Regions from separate parts of the Bordetella sp. MIP270_01_BMS genome, predicted to be linked through region 3. Evidence: predicted binding sites of a transcription regulator. Region 3 holds the regulator's gene; each other region holds the start of a gene.
What was found. Region 3 encodes LexA, which represses DNA repair genes until DNA is damaged. Its sites were predicted from a motif close to ACTGTATNNNNATACAGT; they were not measured.
Positions count from the first base shown of each region.

Region 1: imuA (translesion DNA synthesis-associated protein ImuA) is a predicted target of LexA. The motif match lies at 3,511-3,528, and genes of this name have one in related genera.
Region 2: recA (recombinase RecA) is a predicted target of LexA. The motif match lies at 6,132-6,149, and genes of this name have one in related genera.

Region 1 is NZ_CM143297.1:838,156-848,136, forward strand. It holds gene ACV17W_RS03835 (TRAP transporter substrate-binding protein) at 15-1,100, opposite strand; gene ACV17W_RS03840 (aldolase) at 1,112-1,900, opposite strand; gene ACV17W_RS03845 (helix-turn-helix domain-containing protein) at 2,091-2,690, shown strand; gene ypfH (esterase) at 2,718-3,416, opposite strand; gene imuA (translesion DNA synthesis-associated protein ImuA) at 3,544-4,248, shown strand; gene ACV17W_RS03860 (Y-family DNA polymerase) at 4,178-5,644, shown strand; gene ACV17W_RS03865 (error-prone DNA polymerase) at 5,644-8,805, shown strand; gene ACV17W_RS03870 (hypothetical protein) at 8,897-9,439, opposite strand; gene ACV17W_RS03875 (response regulator transcription factor) at 9,626-9,981, shown strand, end outside.
Region 2 is NZ_CM143297.1:23,593-33,573, reverse strand. It holds gene ACV17W_RS00175 (DUF2889 domain-containing protein) at 1-492, opposite strand, end outside; gene metE (5-methyltetrahydropteroyltriglutamate--homocysteine S-methyltransferase) at 949-3,243, opposite strand; gene ACV17W_RS00165 (LysR family transcriptional regulator) at 3,402-4,322, shown strand; gene recX (recombination regulator RecX) at 4,401-4,985, opposite strand; gene recA (recombinase RecA) at 4,985-6,058, opposite strand; gene ACV17W_RS00150 (response regulator) at 6,250-6,939, shown strand; gene ACV17W_RS00145 (sensor histidine kinase N-terminal domain-containing protein) at 7,055-8,431, shown strand; partial or broken gene ACV17W_RS00140 (MFS transporter) at 8,671-9,981, shown strand, end outside.
Region 3 is NZ_CM143297.1:1,039,270-1,049,250, reverse strand. It holds gene clpP (ATP-dependent Clp endopeptidase proteolytic subunit ClpP) at 1-638, shown strand, start outside; gene clpX (ATP-dependent Clp protease ATP-binding subunit ClpX) at 745-2,043, shown strand; gene lon (endopeptidase La) at 2,218-4,668, shown strand; gene lexA (transcriptional repressor LexA) at 5,040-5,714, opposite strand; gene ACV17W_RS04795 (amino acid aminotransferase) at 6,231-7,436, opposite strand; gene uvrB (excinuclease ABC subunit UvrB) at 7,512-9,539, shown strand; gene ACV17W_RS04785 (low molecular weight protein-tyrosine-phosphatase) at 9,810-9,981, shown strand, end outside.

The DNA of each region.
Region 1 (9,981 bases), 200 kb from region 3:
AGGCGGGGCCCGCTTTACAGGCCTTTCTGACGGGTGGCCATCAGGTAGTTTTCGGCTGCCCCGTCATTGACGCTGGCCCACAGCAGCTGGTCGCTGCGGAATGCGCGCCACGACGCCAGCACCTTGGCGAAGGCCGGGTTCTTCGCCGCGTATTCTTCGAGCACATCGCGCGTGGCCTGCTGCATGGCGTGCATCACCTCCGGCGGCCAGGACTTCAGCTTCACACCCTGCGCCACCAGGCGCTTGAGCGCCGGGATGTTATTGGCGTCGTACTTCGCGAGCAGGTCGTCGGCGGCCAATGCGCTGGCCGCCCGCAGCGCTTCCTGGTAGCGCGGTGGCAGCTTGTCCCAGCTGTTGCGATTGATGGCCAGGCACAGGTTCGCGCCCAGCTCCATCACCCCTGGGCCATAGTAAAACTGCGCCACCTTGGCAAAACCGAGTTTCTCGTCGTCGTAGGGGCCCACGAACTCCACGGCATCCAGCGAGCCCTTTTCCAATGCGGGATAAATGTCGCTGCCCGCCACCTGCTGGGGAATCGCCCCCAGTTTTTCATACACCATACTGAGCAGGCCCGGCGTGCGGATGCGCAGCCCCTTCAAGTCGGCGGGGCTGTTGATTTCCTTGCGAAACCAGCCGCCCATTTGCGCGCCGGTATTGCCACAGGGAATGGCCAGGGCGTTGAAGCCGGCATACAGCTCGTCGAGCAGGGGCCCGCCGCCGCCGTGCAATACCCAGGCCATGTGCTGGCGTGGAGTCAAGCCGAACGGCACACCGGTATCGAACACCAGCGCGGGCGCTTTGCCTACATAGTAAAAGCCTGCGGTATGGCCGCATTCGGTGGTGCCGTTCTGCACCGCGTCCAGCACCTGCAGCGGCGGGACGATTTCGCCAGCCGAGAACGGCCGTATATTGAACTTCCCATCGGTCAGCGCGGCGACGCGTGCGCACAGGAATTCAGCGGCGCCCCATACCGTATCGAGGGAACGGGGAAAACTGCTGGGCATGCGCCAGTTGACCACCGGCGCATCCTGCGCCACGGCCGGCGCGGCCAGCGCGGCGCCACCGGCGCCCGCCAGAGTCAGGAATCGACGTCGTTGCATGGCACGGCTCCTTATTCGATGCAGTCAGGCGCCTCGCGCAGGACGCGACGGGCGAAGTAGGCAAACGTCAACCCCAGGATCTTGGGCTTGACGAGGAAATCGTGCGACTCGCGGGCCAGTTCGGCCGGCACCGGCTTGACCGGCCCGATGGCGCGGGCGCGCAGTTGCAAGGCGGCAACCTGTTCAAGCCAGATCGCCATGACGGTGGCTTCTTCGATGGACTTGCCGGCGGTCAGCATGCCATGGTTGGCCAGCAGGATGGCACGTTTGTCGCCCAGCGCGGCCGAGATGATCTCTCCCTCGTCGTCGCCGATGGGCAGGCCCGGCCACTCGGCCAGGTAGGCACAATCGTTGAAGAACGGGGTGGCATCCATGTGCGCCACCACCAGCGGCTCGCCCACCATCGACAAGGCAGAGACAGCCGGCGGATGGGTGTGCACGATGCACTGCACTTCGGGGCGGTGGCGATATATCCAGGCGTGGAAGCGATTGGCCGGATTGGGCAGGGACTTCCCATCCAGCGGATTGATGTCTTCATCGATGAGAATCAGTTCACTGGCGCGAGCCTCGTCGGCGCCCATGCCGAACGGCAAGGTCCAGATGGTGCCGGGCTGGTCGCCCCGCGCGGTGATCTGGCCGGCCAGGCCGCCGTGCCAATGGCCTTGCGCGGCCAGCATGCGGCAGGCCAGCGCCATTTTCTGGGCCGAGGTCCAGGTTGCCTGGGGCGTGGCGCGCTCTTCGATCTCGCGATCGACGCGGCGGCGCAATGCGTCCTTGTCCTGGGAAGCGTATTCCGACATCAACATCATCCTGGTAATGGCTGAGGCAGCGTGGACTGCCTTCTGTTTTATGTTGCCTTATAGACAACTCGTTGCCTAAAGTACAAACAATTGCCCCTCCGTTCAAATCGGGGAAAACCCGCAGTCCTGCCCTGCCCCCTGCGCGCAAAAATGGCATCATGCAGCCTTCGCCAGTCTGACCCGCCCTTCCATGCCGCCGAAACGCCCGCTGTCCCCGATCGCCGCCGCTCCCGATGCCCCGCAGGTGGGACTGCGCATACGGGCCATGCGGCGTCGCCGCAAACTCACGCTGGCCCAGTTGTCGGAACTCACCCAGCTCGATAAAGGTTTCCTGTCGCGTCTGGAACGAGGTGAAAAATCGGCCTCGGTAGGCTCGCTGCACACTGTGGCGGTGGCGCTGAACACGTCGATATCGGCCTTGCTCGGTGAAACCGACCCGAAGGACGAAATCCATATCGTGCGCTCCGGCGAGCGCCATCGGTTGACCTCGCCGCTTACCGACGCCCGCGAACATGCCTACGAAGCCATCACCATGGGCGCCCCGAACAGCGGCCTGTCGGTGATGGTGGTGCAGGTGGGGATGCAGGGCGAACACACCGTGGCACACCATTCTGGCGACGAACTGATCTTCGTGCTGGAAGGCCGGGTACGGGTACAGTTCGGCGAACATACCGTACTGCTGGAGCGCGACGACAGCGTGCGCTTCCCCGGTTACCTGCCTCACAGCCTGAGCGCTGAAGGGCGCAAGACCGCCCGTGCGCTGGTCATCATCGCCAGCGGGCAGTCCTGAACCTGCTTCAGGCGGCTGGCCTGCAGCTCAATGCAGTGTGGAACCCTGCGGCGGCGCCTGGTTCAGGCCCAGGGCCGCTTCCCAGCTGCGCAACGGCACGCAGGTCTGCAACCGTTCAATGGCGCGTTGGATCAGCGCGGGGTGCAGGGTATGGCCCACCCGCGTAGCCACGTCGATGGTGGCATCGCCATGCAGCGCATCGAGCCGGGCCTGCGCGGCTTGGGTGTGCGATACCGTCATGACGGTATCGTCGGCGCCATGCAGCAGGTGAATGGTGGTGTATTGCGGTGCGCTTTTGGGCAACTCGGCGTAGCGCCCTGAAAAAGCCAGTACGCGGCCGGCCAGCCCATCGTGCGCCTGCACGGCTTCCAGCGCCATGATGGCTCCTTCCGAGAAGCCGGCCAGCGCAGTATCGGATTGCAGCAGGCCCAGCCGTGCCTGGGCCGCACGGATGTAGTCGACCAGCGCCGGCATGGCATCAGCGACGCGTTCGGCGCGGTTGTGCTCATTGATGCCGCTTATCGAGAACCATTGGCGGCCATGGGCGGCGGCGTCGCAGGGCTGGAAACCGGCCGGCACCAGAATGGCGGCCTGCGGAAACGCCGCCCGCAGCGCCTGGGCCAGCGGTTGCATGTCGTGGGGCGCGTCGCCCGCGCCGTGCAGCAGGATGAACAACTGCTTGGGCTCGGTCTGCGGAAGGAATTCGAGGGCTGCGCTGTGGGACATGACGGGGCCTGGGGCGGCGGGCGGGGGTATGGGTCATTGTAGAGCGCCGGGAGGCGCATGGCATCTGCAAAACCGGGATGGCCTCGCCCAAAATACTGTATATTTGTACAGTAGATATCGATACCCCATGCAACCCGAACACATCCACCCCTCCCTGTGGCGCGCCACGCAACTGGCGCGCGGCGCCCAGCGTGGCGTCCCTACCGGCCATGCCGCGCTGTCCGCGCAGCTGCCCGGTGGCGGGTGGCCGCAAGGGGCGCTGGTCGAATTGCTGGCTCCCCATCCGGGCATCGGTGAAATCCGCCTGCTGCAGCCCGCCCTGGCCCAGCTCGACCGCCGCCATGTCATTGCGCTGGTACAGCCCCCCCATGTGCCGCACCTGGCCTGCTGGCAGGGTTGGCGCCTGGACCCGCGGCAACTGCTGTGGGTCGCGCCCGAACGCCCCGCCGACGCCCTGTGGGCCGCCGAACAGATCCTGAAGCATGGCAGTTGCGGCGCCCTGCTGTGCTGGCTGCCACGGGTAAAACCCGAAGCGCTGCGCCGCCTGCACCTGGCGGCCCAGGGGCACGACACCCTGTGTTTCGTGCTGCGTCCGGCCACGGCCGCGCAACAGGCTTCGCCCGCGCCTCTGCGGCTGGCCCTTGCACCCGCTCCGGGTGGGCTGTCGGTCCATATCCTGAAACGGCGCGGCCCGGCCTGCGCCGAACCGCTACATATTGTCTTCGAGCCTGCCTCGCTGCCGGCTTCTGTACCCCCTCGCCATGCCCCTCTGGATCGCCGTCTTCCTGCGCTGCCTGCCGCTGGACGCCGCACGCCCGCAATGGCCTCATGATGCGGCTTTTGCGGTACTGGAACAAGAACGCATCGCCGCCCTGACACCCGCAGCGGCCGCCGCCGGGCTGCGGTCCGGCATGCGCCGCGCGGGCGCGGCCGCCCTGGCGCCCGATATTCCGCTGCTAGGCCGCGACGCCCCCGCCGAACATCACCTGTTGCAAGAAACGGCGCTGGCCCTGCTTCAATACACGCCGGACATCGCCCTGGCCGGCTCCGATACCCTGCTGCTGCAGGTAGGCGCGAGCCTCACCTATTTTGGCGGCCCGCGCGCCTTGCATCGGCGCGTGGCCGCTACCTTGCACGCCATGCACCTGCACGCCCGGCTGGGCATGGCTCCCACCGCGCAGGGCGCCTGGCTGCTGGCGCACCACGCCCGTGCGCAGACGCCGCGCCGCGTCCTGCAAACCTCCACGCTCGCGCGCCGGCTCGATGTCTTGCCCTGCGCCCTGCTGCCCAGCGCCCAGCCGCGCCTGGAATGGCTCAACGACCTGGGCTGCCACACCCTGGGCGCCCTGCGCCGCCTGCCTCGCGCCGGCCTGCAACGGCGCTGCGGCACCACGCTGACACAGGAACTCGATGCCGCCTATGGCTCCCGCCCGGAATGCCATGCCTGGATCCAGCCGCCCGCACGCTTTCATCAACGCCTGGAACTGCCCGACTACATCGAGCACGCCGACGCCGTGCTGGCCTGGACCCGCCGCCTGCTCGAACCGCTATGCGGCTGGCTGGCAGCCAGGCGGCGTGCAGTGCAGCATCTCAACCTGCTGCTCGAACACGAACGCGGCCGGCGCGCACGCCCTCCCACCGCCCTGCCCCTGAGCCTGGCCCAGCCCGCCTGGCAGCAATCGCACCTGCTCGATCTGCTACGCGAAAAACTCGGCCGACTGCAACTGGAAGCGCCAGTCATCGCGCTGGTGCTCAGCGTCGACGACACGGTGGAACAGCCGGCCGCCAGCACTTGCCTGTTCCCCGAGCCCGGCGGCACGCCGGCCGAACACGCTCGGCTGCTCGATCTGCTCAGCGCCCGGCTGGGCCGCCACCGCGTATTGCATGCGCATCCCGTGGCTGACCATCGCCCCGAGGCCGCCAACGGCTGGCAGGCCGCGCAAGACGGTCCTGCCGGCGCTGACACCGGCCCGGGCCCGCTCGACCGGCCTTTCTGGCTGCTCGACCCTCCGACCCTGCTGCAGGAAGCGGGGCATCGGCCGGTCTATGCCGGGCAGGCGCTGCGGCTGGTGCGCGGCCCCGAACGCATCGAAAGCGGCTGGTGGGACGCCCCCCTGACGGTGCGCGATTATTTCGTGGCTGAAGATGCCGCCACCGTGCGCTACTGGATCTACCGCGAACGCGACACCGAACACGCCCGCTGGTTCCTGCATGGGCGCTATGCATGATGGCGACGCCTTCTTTGTCCAACCTGCTGCCGGGCTATGCCGAACTGCAATGCCTGTCGAACTTCTCGTTCCTGCAGGGCGCCTCACATCCCGCCGAACTGGTCGGGCAGGCCGCCCAACTGGGCTATACCGCGCTTGCCATCACCGATGAGTGCTCGCTGGCAGGCGTGGTGCGCGCGCACGTCGCTGCCCAGGATTGCAAACTGCCGCTCATCATAGGCAGCACCCTGGCCCTGCAACGCGGTCCCGACACGCCGCCCCTGACACTGGTATTGCTGGCGCAGAACCGCCAAGGCTACGGCAATCTCTCCGAACTGATCACCCTGGCGCGTTCGCGCGCGCCCAAGGGCGAATACCGCCTGATGGCCGACGACATTGCCGCACCCGGACCGGCCCACGCCCATCTGCGCGGCATGCCCGATTGCCTGGCCATCCTGGCGCCTCCCGTCGGCGTCGACGCCGACGTGCTGGCCGAACAGGCCTGCTGGATGGCGCAGCACTTCGCCGGCCGGGCCTGGGTAGGCCTGACCCTGCTGCATCATGCGCGCGACGACCTGCACCGCGCGGCCGTCCAGCACGCCGCGCAGGCCAGCGGGCTGCCGGTGGTGGCGTTGGGCTGCGTGCAGATGCACCTGCGTTCACGCAAACCGCTGCACGACACCCTGGCCGCCATACGCAGCAAGCGCAGCGTGGCGCAATGCGGCTATGACCTGCAGGCCAATGCCGAACAGCACCTGCGCACCCGCATGCGCCTGGCCGCCCTGTATCCGCCCGATGCCCTGGCCCAGACACTGGCCATTGCGCGGCGATGTACCTTTTCATTGTCGGAACTGCGCTACGAATACCCGGATGAAATCGTGCCGCCCGGCGCCACCCCCGCCAGCTACCTGCGCCAGGAAGTCTATGCGGGTGCGCGGGGCCGCTACCGCGGCGACATTCCCGAAACCGTCGTGGCCCAGATCGAAAAAGAACTGGCCCTGATTGCCGAACTGAAATACGAGCCGTACTTCCTCACGGTGTACGACATCGTGCAATATGCACGCCGCCAGAACATCCTGTGCCAGGGGCGCGGCTCGGCCGCCAATTCAGTCGTCTGCTATTGCCTGGGCATCACTTCGGTATCCCCCGAACAGAGCCAATCACTGTTCGAGCGCTTCATCAGCAAAGAGCGCAACGAGCCGCCCGACATCGATGTCGATTTCGAGCACCAGCGCCGCGAAGAAGTCATTCAATACATCTACGACAAATACGGCAGGCACCGTGCCGCCTTGACCGGCGTGGTGATCTCCTACCGGCCGCGCAGTGTCTTGCGCGACACCGGCCGCGCCCTGGGCGTGGACCTGGGCATCATCGATGCGGTGGCGCGGGCGCACCAGTGGTGGGATGGCAAGCAGGCCATGTTGCGCACGCTGGGCAGTTGCGGGCTCGACCCCGCCTCGCGCGTGGCGCGCCATTGGGCTGCGCTGGCCGAGACACTGATAGGTTTTCCGCGCCACCTGTCGCAGCATCCCGGCGGCTTTGTCATCGCGCGCGACAACCTGGCCCGCCTGGTGCCCATCGAGAATGCCGCCATGCCCGATCGCAGCGTGGTCCAGTGGGACAAAGACGATCTCGACGCGCTGGGTCTGCTAAAGGTCGACATCCTGGCGCTGGGCATGCTGTCGGTACTGCATCGCGCCCTCGATCTCGCCGGCCAGCGGCGCGGCCAGCCCCTCGCCCTGCACGAAATTCCACAAGACGACCCGGCTACCTACGACATGATCTGCGCAGCCGACACGGTAGGCGTATTCCAGATCGAATCCCGGGCGCAGATGAGCATGCTGCCGCGCCTGCAGCCCCGCGAATACTACGACCTGGTCGTGCAGGTGGCCATTGTGCGGCCCGGGCCGATCCAGGGCGGCATGGTGCATCCCTACCTGCGTCGACGCCAGAAAAAGGAAGACATCACCTATCCCAGCAGAGCGGTGGAAAAAGTCCTGTCGCGCACCATGGGCGTGCCCATCTTCCAGGAACAGGTCATGCAGATCGCCATGGTGGCGGCCGATTTCACGCCCGGCGAAGCCGACGGTCTGCGACGTTCGATGGCTGCCTGGAAACGCAAGGGCGGTATCGGCAAGTTCAACGAAAAACTGGTCAAGGGCCTGCTGAAGAACGGCTACAGCCCCGAATTCGCCGAAGCGATCATCCGTCAGATCGAGGGTTTCGGCGAATACGGTTTTCCCGAAAGCCATGCAGCCAGCTTCGCCCAACTGGCCTACGCCAGTTCCTGGCTCAAATGCCACGAACCCGAGGCGTTCCTGGCGGCCCTGCTCAATTCCCAGCCCATGGGGTTTTATGCACCCGCCCAGCTGCTCCAGGATGCCCGCCGCCACGACGTCACGGTGTTGCCCGCCGATGTCGCGGCCAGCGGCTGGGAAGCGTCATTGGAAACCTGGCCCGGCCACACAGACCGACCCGCGGTGCGCCTGGGCCTGAACCAGGTGCAGGGCCTGGCGGAAGACACGGCGCGACGCATTGTACGGGCACGCGCCGAACGCCCTTACACCGACACCCGCGACCTGGGCCGCCGCGCCGCGCTGACGCGGCGGGAACTCGACGCGCTGGCCGCCGCCGATGCCCTGCACAGCCTGGCGGGCCACCGCCGCCTGGCCAGTTGGGAAGCCAGCGCCAGCGTGGCCCATCGCGATCTGCTGCGCGATGCCGACAGCGCAGACGACGATGCCCCCACTTTGCCCGAGCCCACCGAAGGACAATCGATCTCTGCCGACTATCGCAGCCTGCGGCTGACCCTGCGCAGTCACCCCCTGGTGCTGCTCAGGCCCCGCCTGCAGGCACTGCGCTTCGAAACCGCCGCGGTGCTCAACACCTACCCCGACCGCCGTCTGGCGCGCGCATGCGGGCTGGTCACGGTGCGGCAACGGCCACAGACCGCCAAGGGCACGATTTTCGTCACGCTCGAAGACGAAACCGGGCCCGTCAACGTAGTGGTGCGCAATGAACTCATCGAACGCCAGCGGCGGGAACTGCTGGGCGCCACGCTGCTGGGTGTGTATGGGGTGTGGCAAAGCGTCGAAGGCGTCCGACACTTGATCGCGCGGCGGCTCGTAGACCTGTCGGGTTTGCTGGGCGGCCTGGAGGCCCGCAGCCGCAATTTCCATTGATCTGCTCAAGGCGCGCGTCCGGCGGGCATGTGTCGCGAACTGTGGAGCACGACGGACTTGCAGTCAGGCAGGGCTGTACCGAATCCAGGTTCTACGTGCTGGCGCGAAACACCGGCGCATTTGTAATGCGCTGCACCAGGTCTGCCACCACGCGCAAGAACCGGGTGGACGCCGCGGGAGGCACCATCACCCGCTCAAGCAATGACTTCAGGTCGATCGAGAGAGACTGGAGCGCAGGTTGCGGCTCGCCGCGAGCCCGGCAGCGAGCACGCAACACCACCATCAACTCGCGTTCCCCCGAGGCGTCGCCAGCGGCGCGCCGCCGGGCCGCAGCCGACACGCCCGGGGCGTCCGAGGGGGCTAGCACGACGTCCACGTCATCCCCCACGAGAAACGAGCGGGCCAGGCCCTGCACCGAGGACTCGACCACGATCACCGCATCCGACCCGCATTCGAGAACGTCAGTCGCGTCGTTGTCGTCCACCAGCCACCATGACTGACCGTGTCCGGACAGACGATCTGGCCGGTCGAAAAACAACTTTCCGAATGTCGTCAGTTCTACGAGCTCATAGAAGGTGAACACCCTGCGTATACGTTGACCGGGATCCAGAATGGGATTGACGTACAGGCTCATAGCGATCCTCGACACGAAACACGCCCCTGCTGCGCGCTGTTCGCGCATCTTAGCCAGTTCGCCGCCGGCGCGTATTACGCCAGCCTTACCATTTCGTAATGAAGCGCCCGCAAGGCCCTCCGGCACGCTGTGTTCCGCTATATTGCAAGACCCTGGGCCGCGTCAGGCCCGCGGGGGGACGTGATGATGTGGCAATGCCTGATTATTGAAGACGACAAAGACAACGCGCGCTACCTGGCCAATGGCCTCGTCGAACTGGGCCATGCAGTGAAGATCTGCCCGGATGGAGTGAGCGGGCTAGAGCACGCCATGAAAGAGCACTGGGACATCATCGTCCTTGATCGCATCCTGCCCAACCACGTCGATGGCCTGTCCATCCTGTCGACCTTGCGCGCACTGGGCAAGGCCACCCCGGTGCTCGTCCTCAGCGCACTTTCCGCGGTAGATGATCGCGTGGACGGACTGCGCGCGGGCGGCGACGACTATCTGGTAAAGCCGTTCTCGTTTACCGAACTGGTGGCCCGCATGGACGCCCTGGTCAG
Region 2 (9,981 bases), 1.0 Mb from region 3:
GCGCAAGGCATGACAGCCATTCAACTGGAATGGACGCTCGTCCGGATTGCTGTTCTGGCGCCGGCGGTTGGCCATGGTCTGCACCGCCGCGGTGGGCAGCACCTGCGACAGCTCGGTCATGTGGGTACAGCCCGCCACCTGACCGAAGCGCTCTTTGACCTGGCGCCGAAACCCCTTGAGCAGGTTCATGCCTACGAGCGCTTGATAAGAGTGCTCGATGGCGGTGCAGTGCTGTTCGTAGGGAGCCGCGTCGTAGGCTGCCTGGGCCGCCACAATGGTGAACCCCGCATCGATGGTGATGCGCAGGTGCATGTGGTGGATCGGGCGGCCTGCCTTGAAAATTTCGCCGTTTTGCTTGGGAAAGTCGTAGGCCTTGAGGTCGATGAGTTCAGCTTCGAGGTCCCAGAGGCCGTCGTCGCGCTCGTACGACTGCACGCGTATCGTGCGCGTATGCAGGGGTTGGCGAGAAACGTTGGACGGTGGCAAAGGCATGGAGGGGGCCTGCGCTTCAGGGGTCTTGACGCAAAGCAGCAAATCCTGAGGAGTATAACGCAGCCCCCGAACCCCGTCCCCGCCGCACGCCCGTCAGACAGCGGCGCCCGCCCGCCGCGCACCTCCCGGCACGCCTCCCCGGTCGGTGGGGCGCCGGTCGGTGGGTCGCCGGTCGGGTGGCTGGGTCGGTGGCCCCGGTCGGCCGGGTCAGGGGGCTGTGGAGTTCGCCGAGTGCCGGCTTTTCCCGCTTGCCTGGCTGCCCTGTCGACCGGGCTGGCCGCTTCAGCGAATTCCGCTTATTGCACTACTTCGCTGAGTGAGTGTAGGTTGGCACGGACGGCCGTGACCGGCCGGCTCGGGCGGACCGGCTCGGGCGGACCGGCTCTGGCGGACCGGACCGGCTCGCGCGGACCGCCCCGGCATGGCCCATACGGTTGCCCGGACCTGAGGCATGCCTCAAGCCGCCCGCAGCGTCCTGGCGGCTTCGACCATGCTGGCCAACGCAGTCTCGGTTTCGGGCCAAGCCCGCGTTTTCAAGCCGCAATCGGGGTTGACCCACAAACGCTCGCGGGGCAGGCGTGCTGCGGCCTTGCGCATCAGGTCGACCATCCAGCCCACGTCGGGGACATTGGGTGTGTGAATGTCGTAAACCCCGGGACCGATGTCGTTCGGATACTTGAAGTCTTCGAAGGCCTTCAGCAGCTCCATATTCGAGCGTGAGGTCTCGATGGTGATGACATCGGCGTCCATGGCCGCAATGGATTCGATAATGTCGTTGAATTCCGAATAGCACATGTGAGTGTGTATTTGGGTATCGGTAGCCGCTCCCGCCGTGGCCAGGCGGAAGCAGTCCACCGCCCAATCCAGGTAGGCTTGCCAGTCTTCGCGACGCAGCGGCAGACCTTCCCGGATGGCGGGTTCGTCGATCTGGATGACCCGTATCCCCGCCTTCTCGAGATCGGCCACTTCGTCACGCAGCGCAAGCGCCACCTGACGGCAGGTTTGCTCGCGCGGCTGATCGTCGCGTACGAAGGACCACTGCAAAATAGTCACCGGACCGGTGAGCATCCCCTTGACCGGCTTGTCGGTCAATGACTGCGCATAGGAAGACCAGCCCACCGTCATGGGCGCTGGCCGAGCCACGTCGCCAAAAATGATGGGCGGCTTGACGCAGCGAGAGCCGTAACTCTGGACCCAGCCATTACGGGTGAAGGCGAAACCCGCCAACAGCTCGCCGAAGTATTCAACCATGTCGTTGCGTTCGGGCTCTCCATGCACCAGGACGTCCAGCCCTATTCTTTCCTGGAATCGAATAACGGTCTCGATCTCCTTTCGAATGGCCGCCTCGTACGCGGCGTCACTCACCGCGCCAGCCTTCCAATCGCGCCGCAGCGCCCGGATCTCTGCCGTCTGAGGGAAAGAGCCTATGGTGGTCGTGGGAAATGGCGGCAGGTTCAACCGCTGCTGCTGCTGCGCGATCCGCTCGGCGAAGGGGTGGCGATCGCGGCTGATTCGTCCCTCGTCGGCCATGCGACGGCCAACGGCCGGGTTGTGAATGCGGGTCGATCGGCGCCTGGCCTGCAATGCCGCTCGCTGTTGAGCCAGGGCTTGCTCGACCATCGGCGCCGCGCCGTCGGTCAGCGCGCGTCCCAGCAGCCCAAGCTCCTCGAGCTTCTGGGCCGCGAAGGACAGCCAGCTCTTCAATTCAGCGTCGAGATCGGATTCAGCATCGAGATCGACCGGGACGTGCAGCAGCGAACACGAGGGGGCCAGCCACAGTCGCTGGCCCAACCGGGCCCGAACCGGCGCCAATATCGCCAGCAGCGCGTCCAGATCGCTGCGCCAGATATTGCGACCATCAATCACCCCCGCGGACAGCACCTGTCCGTTCCGCAGGCTATCCGCGACAAGTTTCAATTGACCGGGATCCCGTACCGCGTCGATATGCAGGCCTGCCACAGGCAGGTCCAGCGCCGTGCTCATGTTGTCTTTCAGGCCGCCGAAATACGTGGCGACGAACAGCTTCACTGGCGCGGTTGCCAGGCGTTCGTAAACCGCACCGTAGGCGTCGCGCCAGTGCTGTGGCAGGTCGAGCACCAGGATAGGCTCGTCAACCTGTACCCATTCGACACCAAGTTCCGCCAGGCGCGCCAGCACCTGCTCGTATACGGGCAATAAGGCATCGAGCAGTTGTAGTTTGCCGGCGTCTGCCGGCCCGTGCGGATAGGCGTCTCCCTTGCCCAGCCACAGCCAGGTCAACGGGCCAGGAATGACAGGTTTGGCCTGATAACCGAATGCCTGCGCTTCACGAACTTGATCGAACAGCGCATCGCGTGCAATGCGGAATTCTTGATCTGGCACCAGTTCAGGCACGATGTAGTGGTAGTTGGTGTCGAACCATTTAGTCATCTCGCATGCTGCAGTGGGCGTGCCTGACGGCGCGCGGCCGCGGGCCATGCGAAACATCGTATCCAGCCCAACCGGCTGGGCGAGCGGCTGCCCGAAACGAGGGGGCACCGCGCCCAGCGTGGCCGTCCATTCGAGTATGTGGTCATACCAGGCAAAGTCTCCGACGGTTACATACTTCAGCCCCGCATCTGCCTGACGTCGCCAGTGGGCAGCACGCAATTCGCGACCGACGAGCTCCAGACTCTGCGCCGTCGCCCGTCCGGCCCAATACGCTTCCAGCGCGCGTTTCAGCTCCCGACGAGCCCCGACGCGCGGAAATCCCAAAATATGCGTAATATTCATATAACACCCCAGTATATTCAGTTCAATTCAACTAATGGGGTATTCTCACCCGACAATCAATTGCGTCAAAATCAATGTAGACATACATTAAATGAAAATAATTCATTCAATATGCGGACGCAGACTGCTCGCCGCGCAACCTGTCGTTGATGGCTCGTATGCTTGAGATTCGCCACCTGGAAACCTTGTCGGCCATCCGTGACGGAGGCAGCCTGCAAGAGGCGGCCGAAAGGCTGCATCTGACTCAATCGGCGTTGTCGCATCAGCTTCGCGATCTTGAAACTCGCCTGGGCACACCGCTGCTGAACCGCCGCACGCGGCCGGCCCGGCTTACCACCGCAGGCTTGCGGGTGTTGGCATTGGCCGACGAAGTGCTGCCTCGGCTGCGCAGCACCGAGCGTGAACTGCAGAAGCTGGCCGCGGGCCGCACTGGGCGCTTGCACATGGCCATCGAATGCCACTCGTGCTTTCAGTGGCTGATGCCCGCTCTGGACGCGTTTCGCGGGCAATGGCCCGAAGTAGCGCTTGATCTGTCGGCGGCATTTTCATTTGCGCCCCTGCCCGCCTTGGTTCGCGGGGACCTTGACCTGGTGATCACTTCAGATCCTCAACCATCGGAGGCGATCGAATACCTGCCGCTGTTCAAATACGAACTTGTACTGGCGGTCGCAGAATCACACCCGCTCGCGTCATTGCGCCACATTGAACCAGAGCACTTGGCCGACGAAACCCTGATCACGTATCCGGTAGACAGACAGAGGCTGGACATATTCACCGCGTTTCTCGATCCAGCGGGGGTCGAGCCTGCAGCGATGCGAAAGGCGGAGCTGACACCTATCATCGTGCAGTTGGTGGCGAGCAGGCGTGGGGTAGCCGCTTTGCCCAATTGGGCGTTGACGGAATATTTGCAGCACGGGTGGCTGCGCCTGAATCGCCTGGGCCACGGCGGAGTGTGGCGGACGCTATACGCAGCAGTGCGCATTGAAGATACCGACGCGCGTTATATCACTGACTTTCTGGCAATTGCGCGCGAAGTCTGCTTCAAGACACTGGAGGGCATACGGTCGGTAAAAACCTAGTCCCAGGCACTGTGGTGCAGTCTGCAACCGCAGTCACAATGAACAGACGCAGACCGCCGCTTCACGTTGGACCTGCGCTCAGTCGTCAGGATCAACGCCGAGCACTCGCCGGATGACCTCATGTGCGAACCCCCGCCCCGCCAGAAAGCGGGCTTGCCGCGCGTATTCCGAGCGGTCGACGGGCTTGCCAGCGTAGCGCTTGCGCCACACTTCGAGAGCGCGTTGATATTCCGTAGCACGCAGATCGTCGCGCAACTGCGCGACCTGATCTTCGGCCACGCCATGTTGGCGTAGTTCCTGGACGATGCGGGCGGTGCCCTGCCTGGCTGACCGCCGGTGCACCAGGCTTTGGGCAAAGCGCTCGGTGGACAGCCAACCCTCTTTTTCGAGAGCGTCAAGCACCCTCGTGAGTTCGTCTTCTTCGCCTGCGTACGGCTGGAGCTTTCGTGCCAACTCGTTGCGTGCGTATTCGCGTCGCGATAGGTAAGCCACCGCGCGAGCCTTCAGGCTGGGCCCCCGGGGCTTGGACGCAACGAGCGGGGCATCGTCGGCATCGGCTACTACCGGCTGGCTCAGGGTTTCGAAGCCGCCGTCATCGGATTCATGACGTCCTGGCCCGCGACGCGCGCCACGCGGCGAGCCTCCCGAGCCAGGCCTGCGCATCACGCCTGGGCGCTATCTTCGGTTTCGGCTTCGCTGGCCGGGAAGCTGGCAGCACGGCTGACAATGCCCTGGTGTTCGCGCACCTTGTTTTCGATTTCGATGGCGAGTTCTCGGTGCTCTTTCAGGTATTCGCGGACATTGTCCTTGCCTTGCCCGATACGGGTGCCGTTGTAGCTATACCATGCACCGGATTTGTCGACGACACCCGCCTGCACGCCCAAGTCGATGATTTCGCCTTCGCGCGAAATGCCAGCGCCGTACATGATGTCGAATTCGGCTTGCTTGAACGGTGGTGAAACCTTGTTCTTGACTACCTTCACCCGGGTTTCGTTGCCCACCACCTCTTCGCCCTTCTTGATGGACCCGATACGGCGGATATCGAGACGTACCGACGAATAGAACTTCAGCGCGTTGCCGCCCGTGGTCGTTTCGGGATTGCCGAACATTACACCGATCTTCATGCGGATCTGGTTGATGAAGATGACCATGCAGTTGGTGCGCTTGATGGTGGCGGTAAGCTTGCGCAATGCCTGGCTCATCAGGCGGGCCTGCAACCCTGGCAGGGAGTCGCCCATTTCGCCTTCGATTTCGGCCTTGGGAACCAACGCGGCGACCGAGTCGATGACGATGAGGTCGACGGAGCCCGAACGCACCAGAGCGTCGGTGATTTCAAGGGCCTGCTCGCCCGTGTCGGGCTGGGAAATGAGCAGGTCGGTCAGGTTCACGCCCAGCTTGTTGGCATATTGCACATCGAGCGCGTGCTCGGCGTCGACAAACGCGCAGGTACCGCCGATTTTCTGCATTTCGGCGATGACTTGCAGGGTGAGCGTGGTCTTGCCCGATGATTCAGGCCCGTAGATTTCGATGACCCGGCCCCGTGGCAAACCGCCGACGCCCAGTGCGATATCTAATCCCAGCGAGCCCGTGGACACGACCTGGATGTCGTGCTCGACCTCATTGTCGCCGTAGCGCATGATCGAGCCTTTGCCGAACTGCTTTTCAATCTGCGACAGCGCGGCGGCCAGCGCCTTGGCCTTTTCCGATGCGGCTGCTTTGCTGGATTTGTCGTTCATGTGGTGTCCCGTGGGTAGAAAGTGTGCAACGCTGCGCAATTCGCCAGCAGCGGCGATTATTGCATCGGATTATACTGTACATATACACAGTGCGCCACTTTTGTACACGGTTTCCCGGGTGGGCAATGCGTACGCGCTGTGCCAGAATGCCTGCATCCGGCGTCCTGCCGGGCTTGCCGCTTTCATACCGCATGCGCATCCTCATCGCCGAAGACGACAGCATCCTGGCCGACGGGCTTTCCCGCTCGTTGCGTCACAATGGCTATGCGGTCGATGCCGTCCAGGACGGAATTGCGGCCGACTCGGCCCTGGCAGCACAGGCTTTCGACCTGCTCATTCTAGACCTCGGACTGCCTCAACTTGCGGGCCTGGAAGTCCTGCGGCGGCTGCGGGCGCGAAACTCGCTGCTGCCGGTTTTGATTCTCACCGCAGCCGACAGCGTCGAGCAGCGTGTCAAGGGCCTGGACCTCGGCGCCGACGACTACATGGCAAAGCCGTTTGCCCTATCCGAACTCGAAGCGCGGGTACGCGCCCTGACACGGCGAGGCGCCGGAGGCGGCGCCACGCTGCTCAGGCACGGCCGCCTTGTCTTCGACCAGACCGGCCGCGTCGCGCTTGTTGATGATCAAACGCTCGACCTCTCCGCTCGCGAAGTCAGCCTGCTCGAAATTCTGCTGACGCGCAGCGGCCGCATGGTCAGCAAGACGCAGCTCGTCGACCATCTGTGCGAATGGGGTGAAGAAGTGAGCACCAACGCCATCGAGGTCTACGTGCATCGCCTGCGCAAGAAGCTCGAACCCAGCGGCGTGAAGATCATTACGGTACGCGGGCTGGGCTATTGCCTTGAACGGGACCAGGGTGCGGGCTACCTCTCCCACTGAACCCGCAGCGCACGAAAAGCTGAACCAGGAGGCGCTGGACGCGATGCGCGGCGGGGCCAAGGGCCCCAGCTTCGCGCCGCCGCAGCGCTCGCTGCTGGGCGAGATCCTCGACTGGATGCTCGCACCATTGTTCCTGCTCTGGCCCATGAGCGTCGCCATCACCTACGTGGTCGCCCAGAACATTGCAAACGTGCCTTACGACCGGGCACTGGCCAACAACCTGCATGTGCTGTCGCGACACGTGCACGCACAGGACGGTCGCGCGGTCCTGCACATGAGCGAATCGGTACGCGATGTGCTGCGGCCGGATGAAACCGACAGTGTGTTCTGGCTGGCCTTGGGCAGCCAGGGCGAGCTCCTGGGCGGAGACCGCGCCCTGCCCTTGCCGTCCGAACTCGGACAGCCACAACCTGGCACGATTCTCTATGCCGACGACACGCTGCGTGGTTTCGGACTGCGGCTCGCGTATACCTGGGTCGACCTGCATATCCCCGGTACCCGCCCGGTGCTCCTGGTGGTTGCCGAGACGATGGAACGCCGCACCGAATTGGCCAATGACATCATCAAGGGCGTCATCATCCCGCAATTCATCGTGCTGCCCGTTGCGGTCTTGCTAGTGTGGTTTGGACTGTCGCGCGGTGTCGCGCCGCTGAACGCGCTGCAGCAGCGTCTGCGAGCCCGGCGTCCCGACGACCTTTCTCCCATCGACGAGCGCGCTGCGCCCTCCGAGATTGCGCCGTTGGTCGGTGCCATGAATGACCTGCTCGACCGCCTGTCCGCCAACGTACAGGCGCAGCGGCGCTTCGTGGCCGATGCGGCGCACCAGTTGAAGACGCCTCTTGCGGGGCTGCGCACTCAGGCGGAGCTTGCCTTGCGCGACGCCAGTCCCGACGAAATGCAGTCCAGTCTGCGCCAGCTCGTCATGGGGTCCGAACGCGCCACCCGACTGGTCAACCAACTGCTGTTGCTCGCCCGTGCCGAGAACCCTCACTCCGCCGACCTTGCCCGTCTCGACCTGAACGCCCTTGGATACGAGCAGACGATGCTATGGGTGCCCCAGGCCCTGGCGTTGAATACCGATCTCGGTTTCGAGGCGGCCGACCAGCCGGTGTACATCGCGGGCAATGGCATTTTGCTTGCCGAACTTCTGAATAACCTGGTGGACAATGCGGTGCGCTACACGCCCCCCGGCGGCCACATAACGGTACGGGTCAAATCCACCACTGACTGCGCCACCCTTGAGGTCGAGGATTCGGGCCCCGGGATAGCGCCCGAAGAACGCGAACGCGTGTTCGACCGCTTCTACCGCGTGCTGGGTACGCAGGCCGAAGGCAGCGGCCTGGGACTTGCCATCGTTCGAGAGATCGCTCAAAAGCATGATGCGAGCGTTCAGATCCTCGAAGGCACTGCCCATTCGCAACTGCCCGGAACCTGCATTCGGGTGCACTTTCCGTTGTTTGGACGCACCCAAGGTACGCAGGATGCTACCTAGGGGATACCCTTCCCTGCAGTATGGTGCCTCTGGACGGAATAATTTTTTGTTTCAATTTTAAGATTCAAGTAAGCATCACGTCAGAACCTCGTCAGCCAGCCTTCTTACCTTGCAGGTAGCGCTGGACCGGCCTGTCCGGCAAAAGCCCGCACGGTGGATAACCACCGGCCCAGAAACGAGGAGACAACATGAGCACAGCATCGGTGGCCGAGCGCGGCCCATCCGCAAGTCCCCGCCCCATGACCAAGGAGGAAAGGCGCGTCATTTTCGCGTCTTCACTCGGCACGGTCTTCGAGTGGTACGACTTTTATCTGTATGGCTCGCTCGCGGCCGTCATCGCGACGCACTTCTTTTCTGGGGTGAATCCCACCGCGGCATTCATCTTCGCATTGCTGGCGTTTGCGGCAGGCTTCGCGGTGCGCCCGTTCGGGGCATTGGTGTTCGGTCGACTGGGCGATCTCGTCGGCCGCAAGTACACGTTCCTTGTCACCATCGTGATCATGGGCATCTCGACATTTCTGGTCGGTGTACTGCCCAGCTATGCGAGCATCGGTATCGCTGCTCCGGCCATCCTGATCGTCTTGCGGCTGTTGCAGGGCCTGGCACTGGGTGGTGAATACGGCGGCGCTGCCACTTACGTCGAGAACACGCCCCCCAGGGCCGTCGCGGTGCATACACCGCCTGGATCCAGACCACGGCCACTCTGGGCTTGTTCCTGTCCCTGCTGGTCATCATGGGCGTGCGCGGCATAATGAGCGAAGAAGCGTTTCGCGAGTGGGGCTGGCGTATTCCGTTCCTGATCTCCGTGGTGCTGCTCGGCATTTCGGTATGGATTCGGCTTCAGCTCAACGAGTCACCCACCTTCAAGCGCATGAAAGAAGAAGGCCGTGGTTCGAAGGCGCCGCTGACTGAATCCTTCGCACAATGGAAGAATCTGAAGGTCGTGATCATTGCGCTGCTTGGTCTGACTGCCGGCCAGGCTGTCGTGTGGTACACCGGCCAGTTCTACGCCCTCTTCTTCCTGACCAAGACGCTGCAGGTGGACGCGAACACCGCGAACATCATGATTGCACTGGCACTGCTGATCGGCACGCCTTTCTTCCTGCTCTTTGGCTCGCTGTCTGACCGCATCGGGCGCAAGCCTATCATCATGGCAGGCTGCCTGATCGCGGCGCTGACCTACTTCCCGTTGTTCCAGGGCCTGACGCACTTTGCCAACCCGGCGCTGGAAAAGGCACAGGCAACGGCTCCGGTGACAGTCATCGCCGACCCGGCAACGTGTTCGTTCCAGTTCAATCCGGTGGGCACCTCTTCGTTCACCAGCTCGTGTGACGTGGTCAAGTCGTTCCTCGCTGCGAACTCGGTGAACTACGCCAACGAAGCGGCTCCCGCCGGCTCATTGGCCAAAGTCAGGATAGGCAACGACGAATTCGTTTCGTTCGAAGGCACGGGCATGCCCGCAGACGAATTCAAGGCCAAGTCGGCTGAACTCAAGACGTCGCTGACCGCTGCGATTCGTGATCACGGCTATCCTGCCAAAGCCGACCCGG
Region 3 (9,981 bases):
ATTTCTATGCATCAATGCACGGTGGCTCGTCGGTCACGCCCACCGGCCTGGGTTATATCCCCATGGTCATCGAGCAGTCGGGGCGCGGCGAGCGCGCCTATGACATCTACTCGCGCCTGCTGCGCGAGCGGCTCATCTTCTTGGTAGGCCCTGTCAACGACAGCACGGCCAACCTCATCGTTGCGCAGTTGCTGTTTCTGGAATCGGAAAACCCTGACAAAGACATTTCGCTGTACATCAACTCGCCCGGCGGGTCGGTGTACGCCGGAATGGCAATCTACGACACGATGCAGTTCGTCAAGCCCGACGTATCCACCCTGTGCACGGGGCTGGCGGCCAGCATGGGCGCTTTCCTGCTTGCCGCGGGCAAGAAGGGCAAGCGCTTCACCTTGCCCAACTCGCGCATCATGATCCACCAGCCCTCGGGTGGCGCACAGGGCCAGGCATCCGACATCCAGATCCAGGCTCGCGAGATTCTCGATCTGCGTGAACGCCTGAACCGCATCCTGGCCGAGAATACCGGCCAGCCCGTCGACCGCATCGCCATAGACACAGAGCGTGACAACTTCATGTCCGCCGAAGATGCGGTATCGTATGGTCTGGTGGACAAGGTTCTCGCAACCCGCGCCGAGGCCTAGGCTGGCGGTCGCATCGGGCCTGTGCGGTGCCGTCACGTCCAAGTAAGCGTTGAATGCGCTTGCCCGAACCGGGCAGGCGCATTCTCACCAGAGATACCAAACACATATGCCTGACAAGAAGGGATCGGCCGACGCAAAGGTGCTGCATTGCTCGTTCTGCAATAAAAGCCAGCACGAGGTCCGCAAGCTGATCGCGGGGCCATCGGTGTTCATCTGCGACGAGTGTATCGACCTCTGCAATGACATCATCCGCGAAGAGGCGCAGGCGACCGCGCGTGCGGCCATACGGTCCGAACTGCCCACGCCTTCCGAAATCAAGACGTTTCTTGACCAGTACGTCATAGGCCAGAGCCTGCCCAAGCGCATGCTCGCGGTCGCCGTCTACAACCATTACAAGCGTATCCGCCACGGCGAGATCAAGGGTGACGAAGTCGAGCTCTCGAAGAGCAACATCATGCTCATCGGGCCTACCGGCTCGGGCAAGACGCTGCTTGCCCAGACCTTGGCGCGCATGCTCAACGTACCGTTCGTGATGGCCGACGCCACGACCCTGACCGAAGCCGGTTACGTGGGTGAAGACGTCGAGAACATCATCCAGAAGCTGCTGCAGAACTGCAACTACGAAGTCGAGAAAGCGCAGCGCGCCATCATCTACATCGACGAAATCGACAAGATCTCGCGCAAGTCCGACAACCCGTCCATCACGCGCGATGTGTCCGGCGAAGGCGTGCAGCAGGCGCTGCTGAAACTCATCGAAGGCACTGTCGCGTCCGTGCCGCCCCAAGGCGGCCGCAAGCACCCGAACCAGGATTTCGTGCAGGTCGACACGACCAACATCCTGTTCATCGTGGGCGGCGCCTTCGACGGGCTCGAAAAAGTGATCCGCGACCGCACCGAGAAATCGGGCATCGGCTTCTCGGCATCCGTGCGCGCGAAGTCCGAGCGCGGCGTGGGCGAGCTGTTCAGCGAAGTCGAACCCGAAGACCTGATCAAGTTCGGCCTCATTCCCGAGCTGGTCGGTCGCCTGCCGGTCGTGGCCACCCTCGATGAACTCGACGAGGCTGCCCTGGTGCAGATCCTCACCGAACCGAAGAACTCGCTCATCAAGCAGTTCCAGAAGCTGTTCGCCATGGAAGGCGCCGAGCTCGACGTACGGCCCGGCGCTCTGAAAGCCATCGCCGGCAAGGCACTCAAGCGCAAGACCGGTGCCCGCGGCTTGCGTTCCATCATCGAGGCGGCCCTGCTCGACACCATGTACGACCTGCCTTCCCAGGGCAACGTCAGCCGGGTCGTGCTTGACGAAAACGTCATCGAAAGCGATGCCAAGCCATTGCTGATTTACGCCGACGAGGCGGCCGCGCCAGATAAGCCGGCGCGCAGCCAGGTACGAGGCGCAGCGGCATAACTGAAGCAAAAGAACCCGTTCTGTAACGGGTTTTTTTGCCTATACCGGTTGCGCCCATGCCGGCGGCTTGATTTTTCGGCTATCGTTCCCATATCAGACGTAGCCGATACGGATAAAAGGGTCTCGCTGCCCAGGTCCGTTACCGATACGCCGAGTCTTACCAAGGAATCATTTATGTCTGCCAGCCAGACCCTGCCTTCAGAGCCCATCGACCTGCCTCTGCTGCCCTTGCGCGACGTGGTGGTGTTCCCGCACATGGTCATTCCGCTGTTCGTCGGCCGTCCGCGCTCGATCAAGGCGCTGGAAGTGGCCATGGAAGCCGGAAAGAGCATCATGCTGGTGGCACAGAAGTCCGCCGGAAAAGATGACCCCACGCCCGAAGACGTCTACGAGATCGGGTGCGTGGCCGGTATTCTGCAGATGCTGAAATTGCCCGACGGCACCGTCAAGGTGCTGGTCGAGGGTACCCAGCGTGCCCGCATCGACAGCATCGACGATGCTGAATCGCATTTTGTCTGCCAGGTGACCCCGGTGGCACCCGATGCCATGCAGGGGTCTGAAACCGAGGCCCTGCGTCGCGCCATCGTTGCTCAGTTCGAGCAGTATGTGAAACTGAACAAGAAGATCCCGCCCGAGATCCTGACATCGCTGGCTGGCATCGACGATGCCGGCCGCCTGGCCGACACGATCGCCGCTCATCTGCCCCTGAAGCTCGAGCAGAAACAGAAAATGCTCGAAATTCTGGGCACTTCCGAGCGCCTCGAAGGCTTGCTGACGCAGCTGGAAACGGAAATCGACATTCTTCAGGTCGAGAAGCGCATCCGTGGCCGCGTCAAGAAGCAGATGGAGAAAAGCCAGCGCGACTACTACCTGAACGAACAGGTCAAGGCTATCCAGAAGGAACTCGGTGAGGGCGAAGAGGGCGCAGACATCGAAGAACTTGAGAAGAAGATCATCGCCGCGCACATGCCGAAAGAGGCGCGCAAGAAGGCCGATGCCGAACTCAAGAAGCTCAAGCTGATGTCGCCCATGTCCGCCGAAGCCACGGTGGTGCGCAACTACATCGACACGCTTATCAACCTGCCCTGGAAGCGCAAGAGCAAGATCAACAACTCGATAGGCAACGCCGAGAAAGTTCTCGACGACGATCACTATGGCCTCGAGAAGGTGAAAGAGCGCATTCTCGAGTATCTTGCCGTGCAACAGCGCGTCGACAAGGTCAAGGCGCCCATTCTGTGCTTGGTCGGGCCCCCGGGTGTGGGCAAGACCTCGCTGGGGCAGTCCATTGCGCGTGCCACGAATCGCAAGTTCGTGCGGATGGCGCTGGGCGGCGTGCGCGACGAAGCTGAAATTCGCGGGCATCGCCGCACTTATATCGGTTCGATGCCGGGCAAGATCCTGCAAAACATGAGCAAGGTCGGCGTGCGCAACCCGCTGTTCCTGCTCGACGAGATCGACAAGCTGGGCATGGACTTCCGGGGCGACCCCTCGTCGGCGCTGCTCGAGGTGCTGGACCCCGAGCAGAACCATACCTTCCAGGACCACTACATCGAAGTCGACTTCGACCTGTCGGACGTCATGTTCGTGGCAACCAGCAACACGCTGAACATTCCCCCCGCGCTGCTCGACCGCATGGAAGTGATTCGGCTTTCGGGCTATACCGAAGACGAAAAAGTGCATATCGGCCGCGACCATCTGCTGCCCAAGCTGATGAAGAACAACGGCGTGAAAGATTCCGAACTGACCGTGGATGATTCGGCGCTGCGCGACATCGTGCGCTACTACACCCGCGAGGCGGGCGTCCGGGCACTCGAACGCGAAGTGGGCAAGATCTGCCGCAAGGTGGTCAAGGAACTGCTGGCGAAAGCCGACAAGGCCAAGGCCGAAGGCAAGCCGGCCGAGCTGGCGCCGGTTCACGTCAGTGCCGAGAATCTCAGCGATTACCTGGGCGTGCGTCGTTACACGTTTGGCATGGCCGAGAAAGAAAACCAGATCGGCCAAGTGACTGGCCTGGCCTGGACGGAAGTCGGTGGCGATCTGCTCACAATCGAAGTGGCCGATATGCCTGGCAAGGGCACGATCCAGCGCACGGGATCGCTGGGCGACGTCATGAAGGAATCGGTCGAGGCCGCCCGTACGGTGGTCAGATCACGCGCTCGACGCCTGGGATTTGCCGACAGCGTGTTTGAAAAGCACGATATGCACGTGCACGTGCCGGAAGGTGCGACGCCCAAAGACGGCCCGTCTGCCGGTATTGCCATCACCACCGCGATGGTGTCCGCGCTTTCTCGGATTCCGGTACGCGCCGACGTGGCGATGACGGGCGAGATCACCTTGCGTGGCGAGGTTCTACCCATCGGCGGTCTGAAAGAAAAGCTGTTGGCGGCGCATCGGGGCGGCATCAAGACGGTCCTGATTCCTGAAGAAAACGTCAAAGATCTGGCGGAAATCCCCGACAACGTCAAGAATCAGCTCGAAATCGTGCCGGTACGTTGGATCGACAAGGTGCTTGAATTGGCGCTTGAGCGTCAGCCCGAGCCCTTGGCCGAAGACGAAGCGGTCAAGGAGCCCCTCGTCGCCAAGCCGGCCGAGCCGGCTTCGAGCGATCCGGTCTTCAAGCACTAGGATTGATCCGCATGGCGTGCAAGCGCCATGAAAAAGGGCGTCGCGAGACGCCCTTTTTTATTTGTTCCGCTGGCGCGGTAGGGTGGCCAGCTGCGCCATAACGGTTGGACGGCGCGCGCTTGCACTGCAAATCCAACTTGATTGCGAGGTCTGGGCGGCGTGGCACAACTCGGTATGGCGCTCGTCCAGTGCGGGCTGAAATTCTGCCCGGGCGGGGTCTACGGGCAAGGTCCGGTGGGCGGACTGCGTTCCAGCGTGATTCGCAACATGCGCATGAATTGGCCGGAATCAGACAGTCCGGCGTCGCGGATGTTCGGCTACATCGCCGGGACACTGCCGGGTTGCGCAGTGGCCGGGGCGGGAAGCGCGAATCAATGCAACGCCTGGGTGCGTATCAGACCCACGGCAATGCCTTCAAGCGCGAACTCTTGCGTGCCGTCGACGACAATGGGTGAGAAGTCCGGGTTTTCCGGAAGAAGTTCGACGCGACCCCCTGAACGCTGCAATCGCTTGACGGTGACATCATCGCCCAGGCGGGCAACGACGATCTGCCCATTGCGAGCGTCTGCCGCCCGCTTGACGGCGAGCAGGTCGCCTTCAAGTATGCCGGCATCGCGCATGCTCATGCCGCGCACTTTGAGCAGATAGTCGGGCGCTTGCTCGAACAGGGCGGGGTCCACTCCGATTTCGCGTTCGACGTGTTCTGCCGCCAGGATAGGACTGCCGGCTGCCACACGGCCCACAAGAGGCAACAGCAGGCGCCCCACTGCGTCGACCATGCCGGTGAGCCCGGACGCAGACGAAGCGGTGCCCGACGCGGCGGTATCCACAGGGTCGTTCAGGCGTATGCCACGAGACGCGCCTGCGGTCAGCTCGATGGCGCCCTTGCGCGCGAGCGCCTTCAGATGATCTTCCGCGGCATTGGGAGACCGAAACCCCAGGGCGCGTGCGATTTCCGCGCGCGTGGGCGGGAAGCCGGTGCGTGCCACCGTAAGCCGGATGAGATCCAGGATTTCCTGCTGACGCGTGGTGAGTTTGGTGGCCATGGCGATGATCCGTAATGCGGACTGTATGGATATACAGCAGCGATTCTGGACGACACTGGACAAAAAAGCAAGTGAGCGCGATGGTTGCGAGCCTGCGGTTCTAGGCGCCGAGCGCTCGCAGGATATAGACGGCGGCAATTGTCCAGAGCGGAGTGCGGCATCGGAGGCGTGGACCGGACAAGGGCACGATAAGGCTGGCATGGCCGCTTCCCATTGGGCGGAAGGACATACTGCAGCGATTTGCTGCCCCGCGTTACGTCAGATGCGCGGGGCGGGCAACGTCGAGGCCCAGGCGAAGCGCGGCGGCAAGAAGATAGTTTTCAGGTGAAGTCAGCGGCTGCTGTATGCCCTTCAGTCGTCAGCATTAAAGGCCCACGGACGCGGTTTCGAAGTGACCGCTCGCGCGCACGGCGAATGGGCCCGCACGGGCTAACCTGGGGAGGAGCCGGGAGCGGACGACGCAAAACAAAAGGCCCGTCCGGGAGGACGGGCCTTTGGCGGGCACAGACGATTCGATTATTGCTTGATCACGGCGGCGATGGCCTCGGCCACGGTGTCGATATTGCGGCTGTTCAGGGCAGCGACGCAGATGCGCCCGCTGGCGACGGCGTAAATGCCGTGCTGCTCACGCAATACGTCCACCTGGGCGGACGTCAGGCCGGAATACGAGAACATGCCCCGCTGCTGCAGGACGAAGCCGAAATCCTGGGTGGCGCCGGCCGCTGCAATTTTCTCGACCAGTTGCTTGCGCATCAGGCGGATGCGATCACGCATGCTGGCCAGTTCCTGTTCCCACAGGGTGTACAGCTCGGGCGTGTTCAACACGGTTGAGACCACCGTGCCGCCGTGGGTGGGCGGGTTGGAGTAGTTGGTGCGGATGACGCGCTTGAGCTGACTGAGCACCCGCTTCGCTTCGTCCTGGTTGCCTGCGACCACGGTAAGCGCGCCGACGCGCTCGCCATACAGCGAAAACGATTTCGAGAATGACGAACTGATCAACATCGTCAAGCCCAGGCTGGCGAATAGCCGCACCACGGCCGCGTCTTCCTGGAGGCCGGCGCCGAAACCCTGGTAGGCGATGTCCAGGAAGGGCACAAGGTTGCGGGCCTTGACCACCTGGGCGATCTGTTGCCACTGTTCGGCGGTGGGATCGACGCCGGTGGGGTTGTGGCAGCAGGCGTGCAATACCACGATGGTTTGTTCAGGGGCTGCTTGCAGAGACGCCAGCATGCCATCGAAGTCCAGTCCATGCGTGGCGGCGTCGTAATAGGCGTAGGTGTCGACCGTGAACCCGGCGCGTTCGAACAGCGCACGATGGTTCTCCCAGCTGGGATTGCTGATCAGCACCTTGGAATTCGGCAGCAGCTGTTGCAGGAAGTCGGCGCCGATCTTCAGGGCGCCCGTACCGCCTAGCGCCTGCGCGGTGAGAACGCGGCCTTCGGCGGCCAGGGGCGAATCGGCGCCCAGCAGCAGGGCCTGGGCCCCCTTGTTGTAACCGGCGATGCCTTCGATGGGCAGGTATCCCCGAGCGGCAGCAGCCTCGATGCGGGCAATTTCCGCCTTGCGCACGGCTGCCAGCAGCGGAATGCGGCCGTCATCATCGTAGTACACGCCCACGCCCAGGTTGACTTTGCCGGGGCGGGTATCGGCGTTGTACTGTTCGTTCAGACCCAGGATGGGGTCGCGCGGCGCAAGTTCGACGGAATCGAAAAGAGAGCTCATGGGGTTCAGTAAGGGTATGTGGACGCGGGGGCGCGTGCTGTGGATAATGGGGGGTTTACCCTGAGACAGTCTAGCATGACCGCTCCTGGATTCGTCGATTTTCCCGACAGCCCCTTCCACCTGTACCAGCCGTACCCGCCGGCGGGCGACCAGCCCACGGCGATTGCGAGCCTGGCGCAGGGCATTCAGGATGGCCTCATGTATCAGACCCTGCTGGGCGTGACGGGGTCGGGCAAGACATACACCATGGCGAACATCATCGCCAGGCTGGGCCGGCCTGCCTTGGTGCTGGCGCCCAACAAGACGCTCGCCGCGCAGCTGTATGCCGAAATGCGCGAGTTCTTTCCCAAGAACGCCGTTGAATATTTCGTCTCGTATTACGACTACTACCAGCCTGAGGCCTACGTCCCCACGCGCGACCTGTTCATCGAGAAAGACTCGTCAATCAACGAGCACATTGAGCAGATGCGGCTGTCGGCCACCAAGAGCCTGCTCGAGCGCCGCGACACCATCATCGTAGGCACCGTCTCGTGCATCTACGGCATCGGCAACCCGGGCGACTACCATGCCATGGTGCTGATCCTGCGCGCCGGAGACCGCATTTCGCGCCGTGAAGTGCTGGCGCGCCTGGTCGCCATGCAATATACGCGCAACGACGCCGACTTCACTCGGGGCACGTTCCGCGCGCGGGGCGAGACGCTCGACATCTTCCCGGCCGAAAGCCCCGAATTGGCGGTACGGCTGACGCTGTTCGACGATGAAATCGAATCGCTCGAATTGTTCGACCCGCTGACAGGGCGCGTGCGCCAGAAAGTGCCGCGCTTTACCGTTTACCCGGGCTCGCACTATGTGACGCCGCGCGATACGGTCCTGCGCGCCATCGAAACCATCAAGGAAGAGCTGCGCGACCGTCTTAAACTGCTCACCGCCGAAGGCCGGCTGGTGGAAGCGCAGCGTCTCGAGCAACGCACGCGGTTCGACCTCGAAATGCTGCAGGAACTCGGTTTCTGCAAGGGTATCGAAAACTATTCACGGCACCTGTCGGGCGCTGCGCCGGGCGAGCCGCCGCCCACGCTCATCGATTACCTGCCCGCAGACGCGCTCATGTTCATCGATGAAAGCCACGTCACCATCGGGCAGTTGGGCGGCATGTTCCGAGGGGATCGCGCGCGCAAGGAAACCTTGGTGCAATATGGCTTCCGGCTTCCCTCGGCACTGGACAACCGGCCCTTGCGGCTCGAAGAGTTCGAATCCCGCATGCGCCAGTGCGTCTTCGTGTCGGCCACGCCTGCGGCGTACGAACAAGAGCATTCCGACAATGTGGTCGAGCAAGTGGTTCGGCCGACTGGTCTGGTAGACCCCCTGGTCGAGGTCCGGCCCGCCCGCACGCAGGTCGACGACCTGCTTGGGCAGATAAAACTTCGGGTCGCGGCGCAAGAGCGCGTCTTGGTCACTACTCTCACCAAGCGCATGGCCGAAGATCTTACCGACTATCTTGCCGAGCACGGGGTGCGGGTGCGTTATCTGCACTCCGACATCGATACGGTCGAGCGCGTCGAAATCATCCGCGACCTGCGGCTCGGCACCTTCGACGTGCTGGTCGGAATCAACCTGCTGCGCGAGGGGTTGGACATCCCGGAGGTCTCTCTGGTGGCCATCCTGGACGCCGATAAAGAGGGCTTTCTTCGTTCAGAACGCAGCCTCATCCAGACCATCGGACGGGCGGCGCGCAATCTCAATGGCCATGCCATTCTCTACGCCGACACCATTACGGCGTCGATGCGGCGCGCCATGGACGAAACCGAGCGCCGCCGCAACAAACAGCTTCAGTTCAATATCGACAACGGCATTACGGCGCGGGGCGTCAATAAAGCGGTGCGCGAGCTTATCGACGGCATTGTCGCGCCGGTGCGCCACGATACCCTGGAAGCGGCGGTGGCGCCCGAATTGCTGGTCGACGAAAAAGCCATGGCTCGCGAGATCCGGCGCCTCGAAAAGCTCATGACCGACCATGCGCGAAATCTGGAATTCGAGCAGGCGGCCGCAGCCCGCGACGCGCTCAACGCGCTCAAGCAGAGGGTGCTGCTCGGAGGCGATCTCTGACGTTTTGGCCGTTGAACGAGGCCGAATCGTGCCCCCCAATGCAGCGTTTCACGCCCCAAAGCGGGGCGGTGCGTGGGCCGGTGCTGCATTGCGGGCAAAACCTCGAATGTGTTACGTCTTGGACGAAAAAAACATCGAGTAAAACCTTAGATAATTAAGCTAATCTATTGATAAGATAGAAAAATATTATCCCGGCCGCTTGCGCCTGCACGCATGCGCAATTGCAAAAAAAACTTGCTATATTCCGGGTTTTCCCTCAGACTTACACCCATGATGACCAAGGTACTTTTCGTTTGCATGGGTAATATCTGTCGCTCGCCGAGCGCAGAGGGCGTGTTTCGCCATTTGGTGAACGATGCCGGCTTGAGTGACGTCGTGCGTGTGGATTCCGCCGGTACTCACGCCTACCACATTGGCGAGGCACCCGATGCCCGCGCCCAGG